2 linked regions of the Variovorax paradoxus genome follow. Each later gene encodes a partner of the first gene's protein in a complex. Links are inferred from orthologs where the notes say so. Each region holds a gene or a part of one and is shown on either strand. Other genes may lie near its edges.

Evidence for each region.
Region 2: the proteins of QFZ42_RS02190 (region 1) and dapF are in contact, whole or in part, in a solved structure (PDB 5YGU), measured with the Escherichia coli proteins. The link is inferred for Variovorax paradoxus from one-to-one orthologs.

Annotation. Positions count from the first base shown.
Region 1 is NZ_JAUSXG010000001.1:457,309-467,617, forward strand. What follows is about bases 7,379-10,212. They hold QFZ42_RS02190 (RNA pyrophosphohydrolase), read right to left. Parts: upstream 9,213-10,212; coding sequence 8,544-9,212; downstream 7,379-8,543. Other genes in these bases: proB (glutamate 5-kinase), read left to right, coding at 7,379-7,966; QFZ42_RS02185 (CNP1-like family protein), read right to left, coding at 8,000-8,536; QFZ42_RS02195 (proline--tRNA ligase), read left to right, coding at 9,360-10,212. Also shown: QFZ42_RS02140 (prepilin peptidase), read right to left, coding at 1-594; QFZ42_RS02145 (type II secretion system F family protein), read right to left, coding at 594-1,823; type IV-A pilus assembly ATPase PilB, read right to left, coding at 1,853-3,592; QFZ42_RS02160 (polyprenyl synthetase family protein), read right to left, coding at 3,835-4,827; rplU (50S ribosomal protein L21), read left to right, coding at 5,017-5,328; rpmA (50S ribosomal protein L27), read left to right, coding at 5,341-5,598; Obg family GTPase CgtA, read left to right, coding at 5,668-6,747; more of proB, read left to right, coding at 6,827-7,378; more of QFZ42_RS02195, read left to right, coding at 10,213-10,309. UniProt on the Escherichia coli protein: Master regulator of 5'-end-dependent mRNA decay.
Region 2 is NZ_JAUSXG010000001.1:4,342,276-4,358,588, reverse strand. Bases 8,050-10,982 are described here. They hold dapF (diaminopimelate epimerase), read left to right. Parts: upstream 8,050-9,040; coding sequence 9,041-9,925; downstream 9,926-10,982. Other genes in these bases: QFZ42_RS20860 (YdcF family protein), read left to right, coding at 10,650-10,982; QFZ42_RS20865 (DUF484 family protein), read left to right, coding at 9,922-10,620; QFZ42_RS20875 (hypothetical protein), read left to right, coding at 8,615-8,992; QFZ42_RS20880 (LysR family transcriptional regulator), read right to left, coding at 8,050-8,556. In the rest of the region: QFZ42_RS20920 (hypothetical protein), read left to right, coding at 1-256; QFZ42_RS20915 (hypothetical protein), read left to right, coding at 307-555; QFZ42_RS20910 (hypothetical protein), read left to right, coding at 995-1,705; QFZ42_RS20905 (GNAT family N-acetyltransferase), read left to right, coding at 2,216-2,626; QFZ42_RS20900 (hypothetical protein), read left to right, coding at 2,601-2,963; QFZ42_RS20895 (AraC family transcriptional regulator), read left to right, coding at 3,975-4,925; QFZ42_RS20890 (putative quinol monooxygenase), read left to right, coding at 5,061-5,351; QFZ42_RS20885 (alpha/beta hydrolase domain-containing protein), read left to right, coding at 5,517-7,655; more of QFZ42_RS20880, read right to left, coding at 7,618-8,049; more of QFZ42_RS20860, read left to right, coding at 10,983-11,255; QFZ42_RS20855 (tyrosine recombinase XerC), read left to right, coding at 11,239-12,285; QFZ42_RS20850 (class I SAM-dependent rRNA methyltransferase), read left to right, coding at 12,282-13,505; QFZ42_RS20845 (CobW family GTP-binding protein), read left to right, coding at 13,590-14,642; QFZ42_RS20840 (YdgA family protein), read right to left, coding at 14,716-16,197. UniProt on the Escherichia coli protein: Involved in the succinylase branch of the L-lysine biosynthesis and in the biosynthesis of the pentapeptide incorporated in the peptidoglycan moiety. Catalyzes the stereoinversion of LL-2,6-diaminopimelate (L,L-DAP) to meso-diaminopimelate (meso-DAP).

The sequences.
Region 1 (10,309 bases):
GCCCATGGCCGCACCGATGAGCCCCAGCCAGAGCAGGGGGTAGTTCAGCGCGTCGGGCAGGAACTGGGTGTCGAAATCGATCAGGAACTGGCAGATCAGCAACGCTGCGAACGCCGCCCAGAGCGCACCCGTGGGCGTCAGGCCGAAGCGGTAGGCACAGAGGGCGAAGAGCGCGCCGGTCACCAGTTCGACCAGCGGATAGCGTGGGCTGATGGATGTCTTGCAGGCGGCGCAACGGCCCCGCAGCACCAGGTAGCTCAGCACCGGAATGTTCTGGTACCAGCGGATCTTGTGCCCGCAGGCTCCGCAGCGCGAAGCCGGCCGGCTCAGGTCGAAAGGGGGCAGGCTCTCGATGGCCACGGCCGCCTTGTCTGCTGCGGCTTCGAGCCCGGGCGGGGGCGCTGCCTTCGGCCCGAACACGAGGCTCCAGAGCGAGGGAGCGTCCTTGGACGACATGAGGTTGGCCACGGCATCGGCGAGCCAGTCCCGGTACATCATCACCGGGGTGCGGTAGATCACCACGTTGAGGAAGCTGCCGACCAGCAACCCCAGGACACCCGCGAAGGCGGCGTCGAACCCCTGCGACACCAGCATCAAACGACTTGGCCCAACTTGAAGATCGGCAGGTACATCGACACCACGATGCCGCCGATGATCGTGCCGAGGAACACGATGATGATGGGTTCCATCAGGCTCGAGAGGCCCGCAACCATGTCGTCGACTTCGGACTCGTAGAAATCCGCGGCCTTGCCGAGCATGTGGTCGATGGAGCCGGACTCTTCGCCGATGGCCGTCATCTGGATCACCATCGACGGGAACAGGTTGACGTTGGTCATGGCCGAAGTGAGGCTGGTGCCGGTCGAGACCTCCTGCTGGATCTTGGCCGTGGCGTCGCTGTACACGGTGTTGCCCGATGCGCCGCCGACCGAGTCGAGCGCTTCGACCAGCGGGACACCGGCGGCGAACATGGTGGCGAGGGTGCGGGTCCAGCGGGCGATGCAGGATTTTTCGATCAGGGTGCCGAAGATCGGCACGCGCAGCAGCGCGCGGTCCATGACCCGCTGCACTTTTTCGTTGCGCTTCCAGGCCTGCAGGAAGAAGTAGGTGCCGCCGCCGATCACGCCGAAGATCAGCCACCAGTACGAGACGAAGAATTCGCTCATGCCCATCACGAAGAGCGTCGGCGCCGGCAGATCGGCGCCGAAGGAGGTGAACACCTGCTTGAAGGCCGGAATCACGAAGATCATGATGATGGCCACCACGACGAACGCGACCACGACCACGGACGTCGGATACATCAGCGCCGATTTGATCTTCGACTTGATCGCCTCGGTCTTTTCCATGTAGGTGGCAAGACGGTCCAGCAGATCTTCCAGGATACCGGCCGCTTCACCGGCTTCCACCAGATTGCAATAGAGGTTGTCGAAATACTTCGGAAACTTGCGGAAGGCCGCCGACAGCGAGGTTCCGGTTTCCACATCGCTGCGGATGTCGTTCAGGAGCTTGGCAACACTGGGGTTGGCATTGCCCCGGCCGACGATGTCGAACGACTGCAGCAGCGGCACGCCGGCCTTCATCATGGTTGCGAGCTGGCGCGTGAAGATCGCGATGTCCTTGGGCTTGATGGACTTGCCCGAGCGCATGCGGCGCTTCTTGATCTTGGATGCAAGAACGCCCTGGCGCCGCAAAGCCGCCTGCACCTGGTTCTCGCCGGCGGCCCGAAGCTCGCCGCGCACCAGCTTGCCGTTGCGGTCCTTGCCTTCCCACTCGTAGACAAATTCCTTGAGCGTGTTTGAAGTGCGGGTGGATGCCACTGTTGCCATTCGATCTCCGATTTCTTGCAGTGTGTTCGTTATTCGTTGGTGACCGCCACCACTTCTTCGAGTGAGGTGAGCCCTTGCATGACTTTTCTGAGCCCGGACTGCCGCAGCGAGCGAACGCCTTCGGCCTCGGACTGGCGAGCAATGTCCAGTGCGCTGCCGTCGCGCAGGATGATCGCCTGGATGGTTTCCGAGATCGGCATCACCTGGTAGATGCCGACCCGGCCCTTGTAGCCGCTGCTGCACGCCGAGCAGCCCACCGGCCGGTAGGGCTTCCAGGAGCCGTCGAGCTCTTCTTCCTTGAAGCCCGCATCGAGCAAGGCCTGGCGCGGCACGTCGGCCGGCATGCGGCACACGTGGCACAACCGGCGCGCCAGCCGCTGCGCGGTGATCAGGATGACGCTGGAGGCGATGTTGAACGGCGCAATGCCCATGTTCCGCATCCGCGTGAGCGTGGTCGGCGCATCGTTGGTGTGCAGCGTGGAGAGCACCAGGTGGCCTGTTTGCGCAGCCTTGATCGAGATGTCGGCGGTTTCGAGGTCCCGGATTTCACCGACCATGATGATGTCGGGATCCTGGCGCAGGAAGGCGCGCAGCGCGGCGGCGAACGTCAGCCCGGCCCGTTCGTTCACGTTGACCTGGTTCACGCCCGGCAGGTTGATTTCCGACGGGTCTTCGGCCGTGGCGATGTTGACGCCGGGCTGGTTCAGCAGGTTCAGGCAGGTGTAGAGCGACACGGTCTTGCCCGAACCGGTGGGGCCGGTGACCAGCACCATGCCATAGGGACGGCCGATGGCACGCAGCAACCGCTCCTTCTCGTCGGCGTCGTAGCCGAGCGCGTCGATGCCCAGGCGCGCGCTGCTCGGGTCGAGAATACGGATCACGATCTTCTCGCCGAACAGCGTGGGCAGCGTGCTGACGCGGAAGTCGATGACGCGGTCGGGGCCGATCTTGAGCTTCATGCGGCCGTCTTGCGGCACCCGCTTTTCGGAGATGTCGAGCCGCGAAATCACCTTGATCCGCGAAGCCAGCTTGTCCTTGATGAGCGTCGGGGGGCTTGCGATCTCGCGCAACTCGCCGTCGATGCGGAAGCGCACGCGGTAGTTGTGCTCGTAGGGCTCGAAGTGGATGTCCGACGCCCGCATGCTGACGCCGTCGAGCAGCATCTTGTGCAGGAAGCGCACGACCGGCGCATCTTCGACTTCGGCGACAGCCGCCTGTTCGTTGGTATCGCCCGATGTATCCGCCGTGACGTCGTCGAACTCGAAGTCCCCACCGCCGACGATGTTGTTGAGGGTTTCCGACGCGCTGACGGCGGCGGCCTCGATCATGCGCGACAGCTTGTCGTATTCGGCAATGACCCAGTCCACGCCCATCTGGGACGCAAACTTGATTTTTTCCACCGCCTGCTGGTCCGAGGGGTCGGCTGTTGCAACAATGAGACGGTTGTTGCGCTTGCTGAGCACCACGATGCGGTAGGCGAGGCACAGCTTGGGGTCGAGCAGGTCTTTCGGCAGGCGCTGGTGGTCGATGGCGTCAAGATCCAGCAGCGGGGCGCCGAAGGCGGACGAAAGCGTGTGGGCCAGATCCGCGGCCGAGACGGCGCCACTGCCGGTCAGCTCGGCGATGAAGCTGGTGCGGCCGCTGAGCGACTTTTGATAGATGTCTTCCGCAATCTTCGCGGGAAGCTTGCCGGCCGAGACCAAGGCGCGCGCAAGTCCCGGGAGGGCGATTTGCGTATTTTCTTTAACAGGAAGTTCGGCGGCAGCCATTCAGCGAAATTGCAAGAGATGTGAAAAAATGCTTCACGATCATCGCTGAACGCCCTCGCCATGTAAATCGCTACGCAGCAACAGGCATGGGCATTATTGGTGCCAGCCGAAAAGACTGGTCGGGGTGAGAGGATTCGAACCTCCGGCCTCTACGTCCCGAACGTAGCGCTCTACCAGGCTAAGCTACACCCCGATTGGTTGCAAAAAAAGAGAAGTCGTCCTTGCCAACTCTTGTGAGGTGTTCAGGCACGTCGCTCAAGCAACTGAGCCGCCAATTGTAGCAAACCGTCGGCATGCGAATTGGACGGAAAGTCGCGCAAGGCGTGAATCGCGCGTTTTGCCTCGTCGGCCGCGGCGGCGCGCGATGCGTCCAGCGCCCCGGTGCTGTGGACGATTTCCACGATCTTGCCCAATTGGGCCGTATCGCCCGCCTCGATGGCTGCGCGCACCAGGCTGCTCTGGTCGGCATTGCCGCGCCGCATGGCGAAGATCAGCGGCAATGTGGTCTTGCCTTCGCGCAGGTCGTCGCCCACGTTCTTGCCGGTTTCGTGGGCGTCGCCGGCGTAGTCGAGCACGTCGTCGATCACCTGGAACGCCGTGCCAAGGGCCTGGCCATAGGTCGCGCAGGCTTCCTCGACTTCGGGCGTCGCGCCTGCCAGCACGGCGGCGAGCCGCGTGCTGGCTTCGAAGAGCTTGGCGGTTTTCGAGCGGATCACGCGCAAGTAGGCGGCTTCGTCCAGCGAAGCGTCGTGCATGTTCATCAGCTGGAGCACCTCGCCTTCCGCGATCACGTTCGTCGCCTCGGCCAGGATCTGCATGATGCGCATGTTGTTTGCATCCAACATCATCTGGAAGGCGCGCGAGTACAGGAAGTCGCCGACCAGCACGCTGGCCGGATTTCCGAACGATTCGTTGGCAGTCGGGCGGCCACGCCGCAGGGTCGACTCGTCGACAACGTCGTCGTGCAGCAAGGTGGCCGTGTGGATGAACTCCACGACCGCCGCCAGATTGAAGCGCTGCTCGCCCGTGTAGCCCAGGGCGCCCGACATGAGAAGCAGGAGCGCGGGGCGCAGGCGTTTGCCGCCGGCGGAAATGATGTACTTCGAGACCTGGCTCACCAGGGGCACGCCTGTATCGAGGCGCCGCGCAATCACACGGTCGACTTCGACCATGTCGCCGGCAATCAAATCCAGCACGGTGGCGGTGGGGGAGGTATCGGCGGCGTGAACTGGCAAAGCGTTTGCGCGCGGCGCGTCTGAATGCGAAAGGTGCGGCGGCACAAGGCCGGAAGGCGCAGATTATAGGGATGCGCGGGTGCCTTCCGGCTTGGCTTCGGCCCGAAACCATGTTAGCGCGCGCAAACCGTGCTAGAATCTAAGGCTCTGCGGAATTCGCCGTAGAGCTCATATTCCCAAGAGGTTCACATGTACGCGGTCATAAAAACCGGCGGCAAGCAGTATCGCGTTGCTTCCGGCGAAAAAATTAAAGTAGAACAGATTGCTGCGGATGTAGGCCAGGAAATCGTGATCGATCAGGTTCTCGCAGTCGGCAACGGCAGCGAAATCAAGGTCGGTACGCCCCTGGTGTCCGGCGCAACGGTGACAGTCACGGTACTGTCGCACGGCAAGCACGACAAGGTTCACATCTTCAAGATGCGTCGTCGCAAGCACTATCAGAAACGTCAAGGCCATCGCCAGCAGTTCACGGAACTGCAAATCGGCGCGATCGCCGGCTAAGGAGAACATTCCATGGCACAGAAAAAAGGCGGCGGCTCAACGCGAAACGGGCGCGACTCCAAGCCCAAGATGCTCGGCGTTAAGGCTTTCGGCGGCGAACTGATCAGCGCAGGCTCGATCATCGTGCGCCAGCGCGGCACCCGGTTCCACCCCGGCGTGAATGTCGGCGTGGGCAAGGACCACACGCTGTTTGCACTGGTCGACGGCCATGTGTCGTTCGGCGTCAAGGGCGCAATGAACAAGCACATGGTCAACGTGACCCCGGCGTAAGTCGAGTCACTTCGATCAGCTCGAAGCCCCGCTTTGCCGGGGCTTCTTCATTTGTACACTGGATACCCCATGAAGTTCGTCGACGAAGCCTTCATCGACATCGCCGCCGGCGATGGCGGCAACGGCTGCGTGTCGTTCCGTCATGAAAAATACAAGGAATTCGGCGGTCCCAACGGCGGCGACGGTGGCCGCGGCGGCCACGTCTACGCGGTGGCCGATTCCAACCTCAACACCCTGGTCGACTTTCGCTACTCGCGCCGCCATGAGGCCAAGCGCGGCGAGCACGGCATGGGCTCCGACATGTTCGGCGCCGCGGGCCACGACATCACGCTCAGAATGCCGGTCGGCACCATCATTTCCGACGCCGAAACGGGCGAGGTGCTGTACGAGTTGTTGACCGAAGGCGAGGTCGTCACCATCGCCAAGGGCGGAGACGGCGGCTTCGGCAACATGCGCTTCAAGAGCGCCATCAACCGCGCGCCTCGTCAGAAGACGCCGGGCTGGCCGGGCGAGAAGAAGAGTCTCAAGCTCGAGCTCAAGGTGCTCGCCGATGTGGGGCTGCTCGGCATGCCCAACGCAGGCAAGTCGACTTTGATCAGCGCCATTTCGAACGCACGCCCGCGCATTGCGGACTACCCGTTCACCACGCTGCATCCGAATCTTGGCGTGGTGCGCGTCGGTCCTGAGCAGAGCTTCGTCGTGGCGGACCTTCCGGGCCTGATCGAAGGCGCGTCGGAAGGTGCGGGGTTGGGCCATTTGTTCCTGCGCCACCTCCAGCGCACGCGCCTGCTGCTGCACGTGATCGATCTGGCGCCCTTCGACGATGCCGTCGACCCGGTCGCACAGGCAAAGGCCATCATCGGCGAACTGAAGAAGTACGACGCCGCGCTTTACGAGAAGCCGCGCTGGCTCGTGCTCAACAAGCTCGACATGGTGCCTGAAGACGAACGTTCGGCGCGCGTCAAGGATTTCGTGAAGCGCATGCGTTTCAAGGGGCCCGTGTTCGAGATCTCCGCGCTCACGCGGGAAGGCTGCGAGCACCTGGTGCAAGCGGTCTATCAGCACATCAAGGCGCAGCAGGTGGCGGAACAGGTTCCGGCCGAGGTCGATCCGCGCTTTGTCGAATTGCCGCCGCCGGATCCCAGCTGAGTACCTCGCGGCATCGATACCGATGCAGCGGGCTTCCTAGACAGCAGAACACGCAGTATTCACGACCGCTACAGCTCAAATGACCTCGAATTCCGGATCCACTGCCTTGCGGGACGCCCGCCGAATCGTCGTCAAGGTGGGCTCGAGCCTCGTGACCAACGAAGGGCGGGGTCTGGACGAGGGCGCCATCGGCGAATGGTGCCGCCAGCTTGCGGCCCTCGTGCGCGACGGGCGAGAGGTCGTGATGGTGTCGAGCGGTGCCATCGCCGAAGGCATGAAGCGCCTCGGCTGGCGCACCCGGCCGCACGAGATTCACGAACTCCAGGCCGCTGCGGCGGTCGGGCAGATGGGCCTGGCCCAGATGTACGAGACCAAGCTGCGCGAGAACGAAATGGGCAGCGCGCAGGTGCTGCTGACCCATGCCGACCTCGCCGACCGCGAGCGCTACCTCAATGCGCGCTCGACGCTCGTCACGCTGCTCAGGCTCGGCGTGGTGCCGGTCATCAACGAGAACGACACCGTCGTCAACGACGAGATCAAGTTCGGCGACAACGACACGCTCGGTGCACTGGTGGCCAACCTGGTCGAAGCCGATGCGCTGGTCATCCTCACCGATCAAAAGGGGCTCTTCACGGCCGATCCGCGCAAGGACCCGGACGCCAAGTTCGTGCACGAGGCGGCGGCAGGCGATCCGGCGCTCGAAGCCATGGCGGGCGGGGCGGGCTCCAGCCTCGGCCGCGGCGGCATGATCACGAAGATTCTGGCGGCCAAGCGCGCTGCGGGGTCCGGCGCTTCCACCGTGATTGCCTGGGGCCGCGAGCCCGACGCATTGCTGCGCCTGACGCGCGGTGAATCCATCGGCACCCTGCTCGTTGCCCAGACCGCCAAGCACCAGGCCCGAAAGCGCTGGATGGCCGACCATCTGCAGCTGCGGGGTGCCGTCACCGTCGACGCCGGCGCGGCGGCCAAGGTGCGGGCCGAAGGCAAGAGCCTGCTGCCGATCGGCATGACGGGCGTGTCGGGCGAGTTTTCGCGGGGCGACGTGATCGCCGTGCGCGACACCGAGGGGGTGGAACTGGCCCGCGGCCTGGCCAACTACTCGAGCATGGAAGCCCGCCTGCTGTGCCGCAAGCCCTCGTCCGAGTTCGAGCGTTTGCTGGGCTATGTGGCGGAGCCCGAAATGGTCCACCGCGACAACATGGTGCTGATGCCCAGCTGATCAAAAAAAACGGGGCCGCGAGGCCCCGTCGTTTTACTGCACTTCGCGAATCGGGTTGCGCAGGTTCTGAACCATGTCCCCGACCGAATTGCGCGGCGCATTGCCTCGGCACAGCGCCTGGGTCGACAGCGCCTTGGCGTAGAGCGAATTCAGATCGTTGATGCGTTTCCACTCCGGCGTCTTCGTTTCCTGCCAGGAGCCATTGTTGTAGCGGGCGTAGTTCTTCAATTCCGCGGTCGAGCAGCGTACGCCCTCATAGGACGCATTGACGGCGCCGCCGTTGCGGTTTTGGGTCACCACCACATAGCGCACGATGCCGTCCCCTGTGATGGCAATGGTGCGGGGGTCGATGCCGAACTTCAGGCTCATGTAGGGCGGCATCTCGATCGGCAGCAGACGGCTCTCGCTGAAGGCCGGCGGCGGGGGGGCTTTGGTTTCCTCCCACTCGGCATCCGCCTCGGTCCGCTTGGCGGCCGGCGGCATGCCGGCCTGCGCCCAGTCGGGGTTGTCGGTGTCGTGCTTGCCCGATGCGCACCCGGCGAGCAGGGCGGCGACACACGCGAGAAGCAAGGCGCGCTCAGCGTTGCGACGGAAAGAAGGGCGCTTTGTTGTTGGGAGAGGAAGATTCATCGCTCACGGAAGGAAGGTCGGGATGCGGGTCGAAACTGCCGCCGGGCGGCAGGTCCAGGCCTGCGGGTGCGCCGCCGTCTGGCGTGTGGCGCTCGAACTCTCGGGCGCGCACGTTGCTGCGCAGGAAGCGGTTGCGGAAATCCTGCCGCGGCAGGTAGCGAGCGAGCTCGGTCAGTGCCATCTCGTAGACGCCGCGTTTGAATTCCACGACCACATCGAGCGGCACCCAGTAGTCGTGCCATCGCCAGGCGTCGAACTCGGGGTGGTCGGTCGCGCGCAGGTTCAAGTCCCAGTCGTGACCGATCAATTGCAGCAAATACCAGATTTGCTTCTGGCCCTTGTAGTGGCCCCGTGCGTCACGGCGAATGAACCGATCCGGCACCTCGTAGCGCAACCAGTCACGGGTACGGGCCACGATGCGCACGTGCTCCGGATGGAGCCCGACTTCCTCGTGCAGTTCCCGAAACATGGCTTGCTCGGGACTTTCGCCGCGGTCTATGCCGCCTTGCGGAAACTGCCAGGAATGCGTGCGTATGCGTTTGCCCCAGAAAACCTGGTTTCTCTGGTTGAGCAGGATGATGCCGACGTTGGGCCTGAAGCCGTCCCGGTCGAGCATAATCAAACCCCAATTTTTGAACTGAGTCGATTATGCATGCCGGGTTGCACACGGCAAGCGACCGACGCCAGGCTCTCAGGGTCTCCCCGGGGGAGTTGTCCCCCACATCCCAACTTCGAATTCAGCGAGTCCATCGCCACGATCCCGATGAAAGCTTCCCGATTTTTTGTCTCCACCCTCAAGGAAGCACCCGCCGACGCCGAGGTCGCGAGCCATCGGCTCATGATGCGCGCCGGCATGATCAAGAAGCTCGGCACCGGTATCTATACCTACATGCCGATGGGACTGCGCGTGATCCGCAAGGTCGAGGCGATCGTGCGCGAGGAAATGAACCGCGCCGGTGCCGTCGAGATGGCAATGCCGGTGGTTCAGCCCGCCGAGTTCTGGCAAGAGACCGGCCGCTTCGACAAGATGGGCCCCGAGCTGCTGCGCATCAAGGACCGGCATGACCGTGACTTCGTGGTCCAGCCGACGAGCGAAGAAGTGGTCACCGACATCGCGCGGCAGGAAATCCGCAGCTACAAGCAGCTGCCGAAGAATTTCTACCAGATCCAGACCAAGTTCCGCGACGAGCGCCGTCCGCGCTTCGGCCTCATGCGTGGGCGCGAGTTCATCATGAAGGATGCCTACAGCTTCGACCGCGACCTCGATGCCGCCAAGGCCAGCTATCAGCTCATGGCCGATGCCTATCGCCGCATCTTCGACCGCTTCGGCCTGCGCTACCGCGCCGTGGCGGCCGACAGCGGCGCCATCGGCGGCGACCTGAGCGAAGAGTTCCAGGTGATTGCCGCCACCGGCGAAGACGCCATCGTCTATTGCCCGGGCAGCGACTACGCCGCCAACATGGAAAAGGCCGAAGCCTTGGCTCCGGCCGGGCCACGCCCTGCACCCGCCAAGGCGCTCGAAAAGACGCCGACCCCCGGCAAGGCCACCTGCGCCGAGGTTGCCGAGCTGCTCGGCGTGCCGCTCTCGACCACCATCAAGTCGCTGGTGCTCGCCTCCGACATCGTCGATGAGGCTGGCAACCTGAAGGGTTCGCAGGTCTGGCTGCTGCTTTTGCGCGGCGACCACGACATGAACGAGATCAAGGTCGGCAA
Region 2 (16,313 bases), 3.9 Mb from region 1 along the record:
CACCGCGCTTCGTTTGGGGCGCCTGCGCGAGCGCGAGATTCAACGCTTCGGCAAAGCGAATCCGGCATTCCTTGATTGGGCAGCACAGGACGATGAAGGGCCATCGGAAGGCCGAAGCCTTGCGAAGCAGCGAGCTTGGCTGTCTGCTCGAAGCTGCCCAGTTCTCAACCTCGAGGGAAACCTCTCCACGCGGGAGCGGCTTGCGCGCATCAGGCTGTGGATGGGGAACCGCTGGCCGGCACCCGAGCAACCGTAGCGATGCGACGGCAGAATGCGGCAGAAGCTGCCATTCACCAATTCATGAGCATGACCTCTGATGAAGAAACGCGGAGACGCTTAGCGTGGCTCGTGAAAACGGGTTATGTCCTGACGGCAGCCGGTACTCTGCTGCTGGTGCTCTTTGGCTTCTTGTTGCCAGTCGAGCTACTCCGCGGACCGCACCACTACTACCGGGTAGTCCCGTCCGATCACGGTTGGATCATTACTGGAACCTTGACTGGATTCGGGGTGGTGTTGGTGCTGATCGGTCGGATGCTGCGCACCAAAGGCCGGTGACGACTAGCGGCCAAGAGCAGACTTTCGCCCAGTCGCCAAGGATTTCATGCCCTCTCTCAAAAGCGCGTGAAAAGAACTGCCGGAAGTCATGCTCAACGGCGCCATTAAATTATGAAAATCAACTGCCATTGCGGCGCAACTATCCACGACGGAACCGACGGCCTACCGCACAAAGCTCATCTGGTTCCTGATGGAGGTTGGTGCGAGATGTGGGATGCCCTTGAGGACCAAGTCATTGATGGAGCAGCGACTGGTCGCATATCCTCGCATACACGAGGGTGCCGAGGTCCTGAAGGGCGTCAAGTACGCACTGCGCTCCGATGTCATGTTCGGCCGCGCTGAGCCTGTAAGGATACAGAACGGCCAAGAGCGGTCGGTCGACGCCACGTCAAAATTCGCCTAAGAGCGGACATTCCGCAAGAACGAAACCGCCAGCCGCATGGACAACTTCCAGTTCCTTCCGAGCTTAAATGGACTCTTTTCCGAGGCGCCCACGCTGGTCGACCTGAATTTGGTGAATGCCCGGTTGACTCAGTCGGTCATCGGGCCCGGGCGTCCTCCGGAATCCGCTGTAACTGTCAAGCGCTGCACATTCTCTCGTTGCACGATTGAAGGCAACTTTGCCATCTACCCAGGCGCCGTGCTTCATGACGTGACCTTCGAGGAAACCAGCTCGCCAGATGCCATGATCGTCGGGGCAGAGACGGTGCTGAGACGCGTCGTGGTGCGAGGCGGCAAGCGGAGCTCGTCGCTCTGGGTCAAACCGATGGCGACGGACCAGCTTGGTGCGGACCGGAAGCGGGAACTCGACGCTTGGATTGCCGCGCAGGAAGATACCGAAACTCTCATGCTCGATTTCACCGACTTGCATGCGGACGTCGAGGTTGTTGGCCTGCCCCTAGCCCAGCTCCGCTGGGATCCGGCGCGCCATGTTGCGTGGAAGGCTACGGACGTGAACTGGGACGTCTGCAAGAAGCTTGGCTTTCCCCCGAATAGCTACGTGTCGCTCACCTCTAGGCGACTGAGCCTGTTCGGTGCAGGTGAAGGCGTTTGGGCACATCCAGCCTCGTCCAGCCGCAAGTACTCGCAGTTCGTCGATGAAGTCGACCGTCTGCGCCGTGAGGGCCTGTTGACCATCACCAATCAATAGCCGTTGAGGCCGAGAGAACCTCGGAGCGGGCATATCGCCAAACCGCGGCCACAAACAGCCGGTCGTGCCGTGGGGCAAAATTCGGCCAAGGCCGGAAGTCCGTCACGGCTCTACAATTTTCCTTCAGATATGCCTTGCGGGCACGCTCGTGCCGGCTGCAGTCCGTCACAGCCAGCGCCCGGAGTCACGCCTCCTTTTCCCCAAATGTCGACGCAAACGCACCGGCCATCAGGCGACCTCTACGAGATCTGGATGCATCCCAATCCGGATGTCGCGGGTGACTGGTTGCCCTCGTGCGTTCCGGCTGGCCCTGACGGAAACCCCGTGCGCGAGCTCTCTGAGAAGATCTTCGGCCGGGGCCATTGCGTCTGGGTATTCTGGGCGGACTCTCACGAGGAAACAATGAACATCTACTACACATTCCAGGGTTGGGGCACGCATCGGCCGTGAGTCGGAATTCGGCCACACGCCCAACCGGGGCGCGGCGCGGCTCCGTTACCCTTCTCCCACATGGAAAACAACAGCATCACCGCCGCCACGCCGGAAGAACTCCGCTCCGGCGAGCTCGGCCGCAAGCTGCGCCACTACAACTATGGCTTCGACGGCGAGTATCCCGAGCAGCAGTACATCCGGCTCAACGCCAGGGACGGGAATGGCCGATTGCTGGGCGGGGTGCGGAGCTTTGTTTTTCTCTACTGGCTCAACATCGAAACACTGTTTGTCGAAGCCGACGTGCGCGGCTCGGGCCTGGGCAGCCACCTGCTGGCCGAGGCGGAGCGGCAGGCCATCGCATTGGGTGCGACGAATGCCGTCGCCGGCACATGGTGCGCCGCATCACCTGAAACAAATCGGCCAACGCCGGACGTTCGCATCGGCATCAATTCGCATGGATCTTATGGCTACAAAGGACGACCTGTTTGAAGACATGGCAAGGGCATTGGAAGTGTGGTCGACAACCGCGTCGGAAGCCCTCACCGACCCGCAATCCGACCTTGTCTGGGTAGAGGACGAGAAGCCGTATCGCGAGATTCAGCGCGCCCTAGCCGCCGCTGGAGTAGCGAGAGAAACTCTGGCAAAGGTCCTGTCGGAGTGCTTTCGTGGTCTCGGGCATTCGTTCCTGGTTGCCATGGATGGCGGAACGGCTCTCGCCGAGAAAGGGCGCCTCTACGTGGTTGATGAACATGGGAGCAAGATCGGCGAAGGCCTTCACGATGATTTCGTGGGATTCCTTATGGACACCGGACGGTTGCCCAAATAGGCCCTCCGCTTGCGGCCACAACCGGACTCACGCCCGATAAACCATATGTACTGCCCGAACTGTGATGCGCAGGTTGCTCTGGATGCCACGTCGTGCGAGGTATGTGGCGCGGACTTCGGCGCCAGCAGCAGTTGGAGACCGGATTCTTCTAGTCGGCGCACTCCGCCAAAGACACCCATCTTTTCAGGTAAGCCAAAGCTCATTCACGCAGCCCAGTCGATTGGTTTTTTTGTCATTCTTGGCCCCTTGCTCGGACTTCTTATGACCGCGTCAGCGTCCGACTCGAGAGAGTCACTGACATTTGCTCTCCACCCTTTTGCGATTGTTGGCGCGTTCGCTGTTGGTGGTGCTCCGGCGGTAGTCGCTGGTCTCCTGTACTGCATTTCGGTGCTCTGTCTGGTTGCCGCGTTCCCAAGAATGACCCTCGGAGCTGTGGCAGGAGCGGCAATCGGGGTAGTCGTCGGGTATGGGGCGGCTGCGGCGTACTTCCCTGTGCTGTTATCAGGCAATCCAAATCGTGTAGTTCGAATCGTCGAGATGGCCAATCTTTCGGCGGGGGCGGGTTTGATTTGCGGTCTCGTATCTGGCTGGCTTCTTCCAGTTGGGAGGTCTGGAACGAGTACCTCGTTTGGCAGCCTGCGCTTGAGGGCTCTGGCCTGGCTTCGGCAGCGGTAAGGTGTTGAAGCCTTGAACGTCTCCTATGGAGAAGCTCGTAGTTCTGCTTTGGGCCCCAAGCAGCCGGTGAGCAGTACATCCGCGAACCTTCAGATGCGCAACACCGGGAATTCGCAACTTCAATGGCGCACTAGGCGAAAGTGCTAGGGCGCGCACCATAGCCGCTGGGGCCGCACGCTTTCGCTGCTGAGCTTCAAAGGACGCGGTGAACGAAGCGCTGCAAACGGAACATCCTCTGCGTTCCATAGCGCCAGCAACAGCGCGCCCCGCCATCGGGCGCACGCCGACCGGCTACCCTGCGCATTTCGCTTTTCCTTTCTCTCCTCAACAAAGCCGATGCCAGCTCCCGCCGTCGCCGACGACAACAACAAGCTCGAAGAAGCCATGATCCCGGCCGCCTGGGCCCGCCTGCGCGACATGGTCGCGGCGCGAACCCCCGCAGACGGCCGCACCGATGCCATCTACCCCGGCCTGCGCTACTACCGCTTCTCCCGCCCGATCCGCTACGAGAAAACCCAGCGCCTCACGCCGGGCGTCGTGGTGGTCTTGCAAGGCCGCAAGACCGCGCACCTCGGCGGCGACCGTCGCTCGCTCGACTACGGCGCCACCCAATGCCTGGTGCTAGGCGCCGAGGTCGCGTGCCGCGGCACGGTCGTCGGGGCGAGCGCTGAAGCGCCGTACCTCGCCATTCATCTCGACCTGCCGCCCGATGTGTTGGTCAAGTCTTTCGTCGCGCTGGCGGAAAGCGGCACGCTGACGGCCGAGCCGGCCCGCGTGACCGAGAACTTCACGGCCCCGGTGGCGCCGGAAGTGGTCGAGGCCTTCACCCGTCTGCTGCTGGCGGCCGATGACCCGGTGGACCGCCGCACGCTCGCGCCGCTGGCCGTGGAGGAGATCGTGCTGCGGCTGCTGCGCTCCGAGGCCGCGGCCGCCATCCGCAGCGCGGGCGCGGTCAGCAAGGCCGGGGCACGCATACAGACGGCGATCGCCTTCATGCGCCGCCATCTGGGCCGGCCGCTGTCGGTGGCCGAAATCGCCAGCCACGTGCACATGAGCCCTTCGCACTTCGCGCACAGTTTTCGCGAGGTGGCTGGGGTCACGCCGATGCGCTGCATTCGCGACCTGCGCCTGGAAGAAGCGCGCACGCTGATGCTGGGCGCGGGGCTGCGGCCCGGCGATGCGGCTGCGAAGGTGGGGTTCGAGAGCCCGGCGCATTTCAACCGTGCGTTCCGCAGGCGGTTCGAGGCAACGCCTGCGGAATACGTGCGGCGCGTGCAGTCGGGCTGATGGCGATGGGGGCTGCGCAAGCTTCGCAGCCATGGGCAATTTGTTCGCAGCTTCGCGCCTAGGCGCGAGGAAGGGCGCTGGCTAACCTGCCTGCTTCCTTTTTCTTTTCTTTCTTTGAAGCAGCAGCGAAATTCCATGGACCCGATCAACGTCATCATCACTTTCGAAGCCAAGCCCGAGGGCGCCTCCGCATTCGCCGAGCTCATGAACCAGGTCAAACAGTCGCTGCCGTCGGCGGATGGCTGCCGGGGTGTGCAGCTGTTCGGGCGCAGCGACAACGCCTGCGTGTTCACGCTGGTCGAATCGTGGGAATCTCGGAGTCATCATCAGGCGCATATCGACCGCGCGGTGGCGTCGGGCGCCTGGCGTGCGCTGGAGGCGCAGCTGGCTTGTGCGCCTGTCAGTTGCTATTGCACGGCGCTCTGATGCCGCGGGCGGGGTGAGTCGGCTTTCAGCTTGCGGTGCGAGCCAGTCCTTAACCACCGGTTAAGACCGGCTAAACAAGACGTGAATTGCCGGCGTGTCTCCGAATTGTGAGGATGCACAGCGCCGACGCCGTCGGATCCGCACACAAAAAAGACAGGAGACAGCATGCACTCCAGAAGCCCGACGGGGCGCCAGCCACGCCTGCACTGGCTCGCGGCAGCGGCCACGGCGGCCATCGTTATTGCCGCCGCGCCGGCCGAGGCCCGCGTCACTCGCATCGTGATCGACAACGTTGCGCCGCTCGCGGGGCGGTCGATCCCGTACGAGCAGATTCGCGGCCGCGCGTTCGGCGAGCTCGACCCGAACGACCCGCACAACAGCGTCATCACCGACATCAAGTTGGGGGCGGACGCAGACGGCAAGGTGCGGTATGAAACTACCTTCAATCTGGTGAAGCCGGTCGACATGAGCCGTGCGAGCGGCTTTCTCTGGCATGACGTGCCCAATCGCGGTGGCGAGGGCACCATTGTTGTGGACGAGCGCGAGCTGGGCGATATTGGCCTGCGCAGCGGCTGGCAGGCGGACAACGCGGGCAACACGGGCGTTCCCGCCAACCGGGCCGAGGGCACCCATCACTGGGTGGCGGCGCCGATTGCCAAGGTGAACGGCGTGGCCGTCACAGGCATGGTGTTCGGGCGCATCGTCAACCGCAGCGGCGCGGCCTCGCAGCCGCTGATGGTGCAGACCAACCCCGTGCCCTACCTTCCGGCCACGTTGGACACGACCCAGGCAACGCTGAAGACGCACATCAAGGAAACGGTCGACGGCGTGGTCACCGATGGCCCGGCCATCGCGCCGGGCGACTGGGCATTCGCCAAATGCGAGGCGGGCCATCCGTTTCCGGGCACGCCCATCGACATCAACCCGGCCAATGCGCCCGGCAATCTGCCGGTGCACATCTGCCTGCGCAACGGCTTCGACGCCAACCTGCTGTACCAGGTGGTGTACCCGGCGCAAAACGCCTATGTGTTGGGCGTGGGCATGGCGGCGTTCCGCGACGTGGGCACCTTCTTCCGCTACGAGGCGGCCGACGATTTCGGCACGCGCAATCCGGTGGCCGGCCTGGTCAAGGGCACTGCCGTGCGGGGTGTGTCGCAGTCCGGAAACATGGTGCGGCAGTTCATCTTCATGGGCCTGAACCAGGACGAGCGCAACCGCAAGGTGTACGACGGAGCCTGGCCGATCATCGCGGGCCGCCGGGTGGCGGCCAACTCGCGCTGGGCCCAGCCGGACGGCGTGCTGGAGCTGTATCAGCAGGGCAGCGAAGGCCCGCAGTGGTGGGTGGATTGGCCAGACCCGGTGCGAAGGCAACCCACTGGCAGCATCTTCTCGCGTTGCAACGCCAACGACACCTGCCCGAAGGTGATCGAGCATTTCGGGTCGGCCGAGGTGTACGCGCTGAAGCTCACGCCCGAGTGGATCGGCACGGCGGGGGACACGGATATTCCGCTGCCGCGCAACGTTCGGCGCTACTACGTGCCGAGCAGCCACCACGGCGGCGGCGCGGGCGGCTTCACGCACATGCCCGCAGTCACGGCCAGCACTAGGGCGAGCTGCCCCGGCAACAACTTTGGCCGCGGCACATTGGCGGCAAACCCGGTGCCGCACACCGAAATTACCAACGTGCTGCGCCTGGCCATGCGCGATTGGGTGCTGAACGGAACGCCGCCGCCGCCCAGCCGCTGGCCCACGCTGGCGGCCAGGACGCTGGTCGACGCCAACAAGAAGGCGATGGGCTTTCCGAGCGGGGTGCCCGGCATTCCGGACTCGATCTTCCTGCCGGAGAACTTTGCGTTTCCGGTGTTCGACTATGACTGGGGGCCGCAATTCAACCACTCCGAAGCCTCTGGCGTGCCGACCAATGTGCCGCCGGTCATCAAGAAGGTGATCCCGATGAAAGTGCCGAAGGTCGATGCCGACGGCAACGAGATCGACGGGGTTCCCACGGTGCTGGTGATGGCGCCGCTGGGCACCTACCTGGGATTCAACGTTACCGCAGAGGGCTTCCATCGAGGCCAGGTGTGCAACTACGTGGGCGGGTACGTGCCGTTCGCACGCACGCGTGCCGAGCGGACTGCCAGTGGCGACCCGCGCCTGTCGCTCGAGGAGCGCTATGGCAGCCATGAAGGCTACGTGGCCGCGGTGCGGACCGCCGCCGAGAAGGCGTTCGCCCAGGGCTTTCTTCTGCCTGCGGACCGCGACCGCCTTATGCGCCAGGCGTCGGAGAGTGCCGTGCTGCGCTGAACGGAGCCGTGCTTTCGATCATTTCAACCAGGGCGGCCGCCGGCGCGGAGAGTTCCGGGCGGCTGCGCATGGCCAGCAGCAGCACGCGTTCCATCTCGATGCCTTCGAGATCCACCTGCACGAGGCCGAGGGCCTGGGCATAGAGCGCGGCGGCCGCGCGCGGCAAGATCGCCAGGCCAAGCCCGAACGAAACCATGCGGCACATCGAATCGAAGCTGCGCACCTGCACCCGGATGCGCGGTGTGCGCTTGACCGCGTCAGCCGCGGCCATCACCTTGCGCGTGAGCGATGCGCTGCGTGCGAGCGTGACCAGGTCGTGGTCGAGCACGTTCACGATGGGGGCGTTCTGCTGGCCGGCCAGCGCGTGGCCTGCCGGCACCAGCAGCACCAGCTGGTCGACATTGCAGACGATGGTCTCCAGGCCTTCGTGCGGCACGTTGTCGCCAATCACCGCCAGCTCCGCCGTGCCTTTCTGCACAGCCCGAATGCCGTCTTCGCTCAAGGCATCTTCCATGTCGATCACCACGTGCGGATAGCGGCGGGCGTACTCGGCCAGCACGCTGGGCAGGAAGCCGCCGAAAGCGGAAGGATTGGCGCACAGCCGCAGGTGCCCGGTGGCGCCCGATTGAAGATCGTCGACGGCCTGCACCAGCTGCTCGAGCCGCGCAATCACCTCGATGGCGTGCCGGTGCAGGCTCTGGCCTTCGGGCGTGGCGGTGACGCCGCGCTGGCCCCGCTGCAGCAGCGCCATGCCGCAATGCTGCTCGAGTTCGGTAATGCGCTTGCTCGCCGCCGGGAGCGAAACGCCGAATCGGTCCGCGCCCGCGGTCAGGCTTCCGCCATCGACAACCGCGACAAAAAGCCGCAGGGAGATGAGATCGAAACGATTCAGGTTGATCATGGCGGGTGGATTTGACCACCGCCGGCGCTACGATCCGTTGAAAGAAGCAAGACACACCATGCCCATCCTTCAGCAATCCGGTTTCATCTCTTCCCCGCGTGCGCGCGGCGCCATGGCGGGCGGCCTTTGCGCGGCAACGCTGTTCATTGCCGGCTGCCAGGCACAGCCTAAATTCCGCCCGCTCACCTCCGAGGCGCCGCCGCCGCCCGTCCTCGTGACGGTGCCTGCCGAAGAAGCCTGCCAGGCCGGGCAGGCGCGCTACGCGCTCGGCCGGCCGTTCAACCCGCCGCTGCTGGAAGAAATGCGCACCCGCACCGGTTCCAAATCCGCGCGCAGCTCGGCGGCCGGCACGCCGTTGCCGCCGCCGGGCGACCCGGCGAGGCTCACTGTCGATGTCGATCCGCAAGGCCTGGTGGTCGCCGCGCGCTGCGGCTGACCGGGCCTTGGACAAGCCGGGCCATTTTCGGGGGCGGATAATCGCCCGATGCGAATCCGCTTTACCAAGATGCAGGGAGCCGGCAACGACTTTGTCGTGCTCGACGAAACGCGCGGCACGCTGGGCCTCACGGCCGCGCAATACCGCTTTCTGGCCGACCGCCACTTCGGCGTCGGCGCCGACCAGATCCTCACGGTGCGGCGCCCCTCCGAGGGCGCGGCCGAGGGCGTCGATTTTCAGTATGTGATCCACAACGCCGACGGCGGCGAGGTGGAGCAGTGCGGCAACGGCGCTCGCTGCTTCATGCGCTTCGTGCGCGAGCACCACTTGACCGAGAAGGACGCGGTGCGCGTCGAAACGCTGTCGGGCGTCATCGAGCCGCGCATGAACGAAGACGGCCGGGTCACGGTCGACATGGGGCCGCCGGTTTTCGAGCCGGCCCGCGTGCCTTTCGACACCGCGGGGCTCGACCCGCAGCCGACGGGCGCGTGGCACACCTGGCACCTGGCCCTTGGCACGCATGCCGATTCGGCGATTGTCTCGGTGGCGGTTCTGTCGATGGGCAACCCGCACGCGGTGCAGGTGGTCGACGACGTCGAAACCGCCCCAGTGGCCAGGCAGGGCCCGCAGATCGAGCACCATCCGCGTTTTCCGCAGCGGGTGAATGCCGGCTTCATGCAGGTGGTCGACCGCACGCACGTCAAGCTGCGGGTGTTCGAGCGCGGCGCCGGCGAAACGCTGGCCTGCGGCACCGGCGCCTGTGCCGCGGTGGTGGCGGGCATTCGACTGGGCCTGCTCGACAGCCGGGTCGACGTGCAAACGCACGGCGGCGTGCTCACCATCGGCTGGGAGGGCGAGGGGCACCCCGTGCTCATGACGGGCCCGGCCACCACGGTTTTCGAGGGGGACATCGAGGTGCCCGAGCTGCCATGACCAACTTCAGAAACAACGACGACGACGCCATGAACCCGATCACCGAAGACGACATCGCCAACTACCTGGCGAACACGCCCGACTTTTTCGAGCGGCACGCGCAGTTGCTGGCGCAGGTGCAGCTCACCAGCCCGCACGGCAACCGCGCCGTGAGCCTGCAGGAGCGCCAGGCCGAGATGCTGCGCGAAAAAATCAAGGCGCTGGAGCATCGCCTGATGGACATGGTGCGCCACGGCACCGAAAACGTGGTCATTGCCGACCGCCTGCAGCGCTGGACCAAGGGCCTCTTGACCACGCGCGACCCGCGCAGCCTGCCGTACCGCATCGCGGTCGACCTGCAGTCGCTGTTCCTGGTGCCGCAAACCGCCATCAAGGTGTGGGACTGCGGCGCCGATTACCTCAACGAGGCGTACGCCCAGTGGGTGAGCGACGACGTGAAGGCGCTGGCCACCTCGCTCACTTCGCCCTACTGCGGGCTTAATTCGGGATTCGAGGCGGCCAAGTGGCTGCCCGAGCCGGCGGGCGCGATGTCGATTGCGCTGATTCCGCTGCGGCCCGATGCCGAATCGCCGGCCTTCGGGCTGCTGGTGCTGGCCTCGCCGGACGCCCAGCGCTTCAACGCCGAAATGGGCACCGACTTTCTCGAGCGCATCGCCGAACTGGCTTCGGGCGCGCTGTCGCGGCTGCGGCCTTGAGCGGGCGGCACCGGTCCTGGCGGGCCGCGGTGCGGCCCGTGCTGTGGACGGTGCTGCTTGGCGGGCTGCTGACGTACCTGGCCATTGCGGCCGTCATCTGGCAGCGCGCGGTCGAAACACTCGACAACCCGCCCCGGCGCGCAGCCGATGCCGCGCTGATCCTGGGCAACCGGGCCTACCTCGACGGCAAGCCGAACCCATGCCTCACCGGCCGGGTCGACACCGGTATTGCGCTGGCCAACGCGGGCCGCGTGAAGCAGCTGGTGCTGTCGGGCGGGGTCGACAAGGAGGACGGCCGCGTCGAAGCCGAGGTCATGCAGCAGCATGCGCGCGCCGAAGGCTATGCCGGGCCGCTGCTGCTGGAGCCGGCGTCGACTTCCACCCGCCTGAACCTGGCGATGTCGCGCCCGATGCTGCAGGCGGCGGGCATTCACAGCGTGATCGTGGTGTCGGAGCCCTATCACCTGTGGCGCGTGGAGCGGCTGGTGCGGGCCGGCGGTTTCGACAAGGACTTCGACGTTCAGTACGCCGCTGCCAGCACGCGCTGCTGGCAGCGCTGGGGCATGGTTTTCAAGGGCGCATTGCGCGAGCCTTTGGCTGTCGTGAACAATGCGTTCAATGGCTACCTCCACTGAGAAGACCATCGACACGCGCTGGGTCGAAAAGTACCTGGAGCATGTGCGTGTCGAACGCCGGCTGGCGGCGCGCACGGTCGAGCTTTACGCCATCCATCTGCAAGCGCTCGCGGCCAACGCCGCCGAGGCCGGGCTTCCGCTCGACCGCGTGCAGACCGCGCACATCCGGCGCTGGATGGCGCAGCTGCACGGCGCGGGGCGCGAGCCGCGCGGCATTGCGCTGGTGCTCTCATGCTGGCGCAGCTTCTACCGCTGGCTCGGCAACGAGGGGCTGGTGGTTTCCAACCCCGTGACGGACGTGCATGCGCCCAAGGCCGCACGGCCGCTGCCCAAGGCGCTGGCGGTCGACGACGCAGTGCAGCTCGCGGAGCTGTACGACCCCGAGGCCGATCCCTGGACCGAGGCGCGCGACAGCGCCATCGTCGAAGTGCTCTACGGCTGCGGCCTGCGTGTGAGCGAGCTCACGGGCCTCGATGCGCAGGCCAGCAACAAGGCGCTCGGTTGGGTCGATCTCGATGCGATGGAGGCCAACGTGCTCGGCAAGGGCAGCAAGCGGCGCCTGGTGCCGATCGGCGGCAAGGCGGCCGAGGCGCTGCGCGACTGGCTCGCGGTGCGCGGCGACTGCCCGGCGCTGGCGACCGCCGGCCTGCGCGACCCGGCAGGCGCGGCGGCGCTCTTCATCAACACCAAGGGCCTGCGGCTTTCGTCGCATGCAGTGTGGAAGCTGTTGCGTGAGCGCAGCTTCAAGGCCGGTCTCGCGGCGCCGGTGCATCCGCACATGCTGCGGCATTCGTTCGCGAGCCACGTGCTCCAGTCGAGCAGCGACCTGCGGGCCGTGCAAGAGCTGCTCGGCCACGCCAACATTGCCACCACGCAGATCTATACCCGGCTGGATTTTCAGCACCTGGCCAAGGCCTATGACGCGGCTCATCCGCGCGCGCAGGCCCGGCCCGAGAGCACGGATGCGCAGACACGCGCTGAAAAAAGTGCACGGGCCAAGCCCAAAAAAGACGACACCCACAACAAATGAAAACCCTCCGACTCAAGCCCGGCAAAGAGCGCTCGCTGCAGCGCCGCCACCCCTGGATCTTCGAATCCGCCATTGCACGCGGCGGCGCCGATTCCGGCGAAACGGTGCGCGTGGAATCGCACGAGGGCGTGTTCCTGGCCTGGGCCGCCTTCAGCCCCATCTCCAAGATCCGCGCGCGGGCCTGGAGCTTTGTCGAAACGCAGCGCATCGATGCCGCGTTCCTGGCGTCGGTGTGCGCCCGCGCGGTGGCCGGCCGGGCGCTTTTCGATCTGCAGAGCGACGGCGTGCGGCTGGTGCACGGCGAGGCCGACGGGCTGCCGGGCCTGATCGTCGACCGCTACGGCGACACGCTGGTGGCGCAGTTCCTGTCGGCCGGTGTCGAGCGCTGGAAGGCCGCCATTGCCGACGCGCTGCTCGCGGCGACCGGCCTGCAGAAGCTCTACGAGCGCTCCGATGCCAGCGGGCGCGAGCGCGAAGGCCTGAAGCCGGTCACGGGCTGGCTGCGCGGGGAGGGCTCGACTGAAATCACGATTCGCGAGCACGGCTGGAAGCTCTCGCTCGACATCGCGACCGGCCACAAGACCGGCTTCTACCTCGACCAGCGCGACAGCCGCCAGCGCTTTGCCGAACTGGCGCAGCACCGGCGCTTTCGGCGCGTGCTCAACTGCTTTTGCTACACCGGCGGCTTCACGGTGGCGGCGCTCGCGGGCCTGCAAGCGGCCGGCGCATTGGAGGGGGCCGAGCTGCTGTCGGTCGATTCGTCGCAGCCGGCGCTCGAGAAAGCGCGGGCCAATCTGGCGCTGAACGGCTTCGGCGGTGGCGAGGGCTCGGGCCTGAAGACGGAATTTCTGGACGCCAACGTCAATACCGTGCTGCGCGAGTTCATCGAACAGGGCCGCACTTTCGACGCCATCGTGCTCGACCCGCCGAAGTTCGCGCCCACCGCCGCCCATGCCGAGCGCGCGGCCCGCGCCTACAAGGACATCAACCGCCTGGCGCTCAAGCTGCTGGAGCCCGGCGGCGTGCTGCTGACTTTTTCGTGCTCGGGCGGCATCAGTGCCGACCTTTTTCACAAGATCGTGGCTTCGGCGGGCATCGACGCCCAAGTGGACGGCTACATCGCCGAACGCCTGGGCGCGGCACCCGATCATCCGATGACCATCGAGTTTCCGGAGGGCGAATACCTCAAGGGGCTGGTGGTGGTGAAAAAGCCGGCTTGACCCTGCGCCAACGCAACTGAGTGGCATTGGCTAAACTGCCTGCCAAGTTTTTTTCTTCCCTGTTTTCCGCTTCCGGAGCACACCATGGCCCTTATTCCCGCCACCATCCTCACCGGCTTTCTAGGCTCGGGCAAGACCACGCTGCTCAAGCGCATCCTGACGGAAGCCCACGGCCAGAAGATCGCGGTGATCGAGAACGAGTTCGGCGAAGAGAACATCGACAGCGACATTCTCGTGACCGAATCGAAGGAGCAGATCATCCAGATGAGCAACGGCTGCGTCTGCTGCACCATCCGCGAAGACCTGCGCGAAGCGCTGCAGCTGCTCGCAGCCAAGAAGCGCCAGGGCCTGCTCGACTTCGATCGCGTGGTGATCGAGACCACCGGCCTGGCCGACCCCGGCCCCGTGGCGCAGACCTTCTTCATGGACGACGAGATTGCCGAGAGCTATCTGCTCGACTCCATTCTGACGCTGGTCGATGCCAAGCACGCGCCGCAGCAGCTCAACGACCGCCAGGAAGCGCGCCGCCAGGTGGGCTTTGCCGACCAGATCTTCATCAGCAAGAGCGAACTGGTGTCGGCCGAGGAAACCGATGCGCTGATTCATCGCCTGAAGCACATGAACCCGCGCGCGCCCCAGCAGAAGGCGCATTTCGGCGACGTGCCGCTGAAGGACATCTTCGACCTGCGCGGCTTCAACCTGAACGCCAAGCTCGACATCGACCCAGACTTCCTCAAGGAAGACGACCACGACCATCACGACCATGACCACGCCCATGGCGAGCATTGCGACCATCCCTCGCACAAGCACGAGGGCCACGGCCACCATCACCACACGGACGACGACGTCAAGAGCTTCGTCTACAAGGCCGACCGTCCGTTCGATCCGGCCAAGCTGGAAGATTTCCTGGGTGCCATCGTCAACATCTACGGACCGCGCATGCTGCGCTACAAGGGCGTGCTGAGCATGAAGGGCACCGAGCGCAAGGTGATCTTCCAGGGCGTGCACCAGCTGATGGGCAGCGACCTGGGCCCGGAGTGGGGCAAGGACGAAGTGCGCCAGAGCCGCATGGTGTTCATCGGCATCGAGCTGCCGCGCGAAATCCTCGAGCAGGGACTCGAGCAGTGCCTCGTGTGACGGGCCATCCGACATAAAAAAAAGGCGCTGCCCCGAAAGGGCAGCGCCTTTTTTTTGTTTCAGCGGGGGCTGCTTACTTGCCCATGCCGCCGAGCGGCTTGCCGTTGACCTTCAGGCTGCCTTCGCTGTACTCGACCTGGCTGGTGATGTCGGTGCCGTCGCGCTTGACGAAGCCCATGCCCTCGCCCTGTTCGACCAGCCCCGCCACCATTTCAGGCGGAGGCAACTGGCCGCTCTCGGCGCCGGTGGCGGCAATCTGCTCCAGCCATTGCATCGGCAGCCGCACGCTGGCCTTGAGCACGCCGCGCTTCATCAAGAGCGCCATGCCCGGATCTTTCAGGTCTTCGTCGGTTACGCCGACCATGCCGGCCGTGTAGCTGATTTCGCCGCGCTTGCCGCCGATTTCGACCAGCATCTTGTCCAGGCCGAGTTCGGGGTTGTACTTGGCCATGGCCTTGAGATCAGGGCCGAGCTGCTCCATGAGCGTCTGCATGGCGGCTTGCGCGGCCTTGCTGCCGCCCTTGCCGCAGCCGTTGATGGCGGCCGACTGCATCCAGGCATCGGCCAGCTTCTTGTAGCCGGCGGCGTGAATGCGGCGTCCGCCGCTGGTCATCTCGAACTTGTCGATCTTCGTCTCGCCGACCTTGCCGGTGCCCTTGATGGTGCCGATCGACTCGTAGAGCCCGTCCTTGATGTTGGCATCGGCAATCATGTCGACGTTCTGCAGCAGCACGGTGGGGAGGGCCTTGCCCTCGGCGCCGGCGCCAAAGCCCTTGGGCGCTGCGAACTCGAAGCTGTCGAGCCGGGCTTCGGTCTTGCCCGTGGCCAGGATCCAGCCTTCGCTCTTGTTCATGTCGGCCTTGCCGGCCAGCTTGCCCATTTTCAGGGTGACGCCGGTGCGGGTGTCGGTCACGTCCAGGCCCGGCATCGCCAGGCTGTAGTTCACCTGGGTACGGGCGCCGTTCATCTCGGCGCGCATTTGCGCGCCTTGCCAGGCGAACTGTCCCTTGCCTTCTTCGGCCAGCTTGACCGGTGCCACGGTCAGGTCGGTTGCGTAGGCGCCGTTGAACGCCACCTTGGTGTGCGCCGTCAGGGGCTTGGCCTTGCCGAAGAACTTTTCGGCGGCGGCTTGGCCCTTGACGTCCAGCACCAGTTCGCTGTCGATGGTGGCTGCGGCCAGGGTGCCGCCGGCAATCGGGCCGTGGCGGATGGTGTCGCGAACGGTGATGCGCACCGGCTTGAACGGCGTGCTGCCGGCATCGGTATCGCCGTCTTCGTCGTCTTCTTCATCCTTCTCGGCCGACTTGACGGCAGCGGGCGCCGTGGCGGCGGCATCGGCCGCGCATCCGAATTCGAAGGTCACGGTGCTCACTGCGCCGAAGAAGCCGCTCTCATATTTGCGATCGATCACGCGCACCAGCGCGGTCTGCTTCGGCAACTCCTCCAGGGCGGCTTCGTAGCTGGACTTGACTTTCGTGCCGGCCCACCACGTGCTGCCACCATAGGCAACGGCGATGGCGGCGGCCAGCGTGCCCAAAACTGCTTTTTTGCTCAAGATTTCTTCTCTTTTGTAGGAATGATCGAATCGACCCGCACCCGCTTGTTCAGCTCGGCAGGTCTTGTTGCCCCCTCCGGCAACGCCGGCGATGCTAACGGACGTAAGCGGTTTGC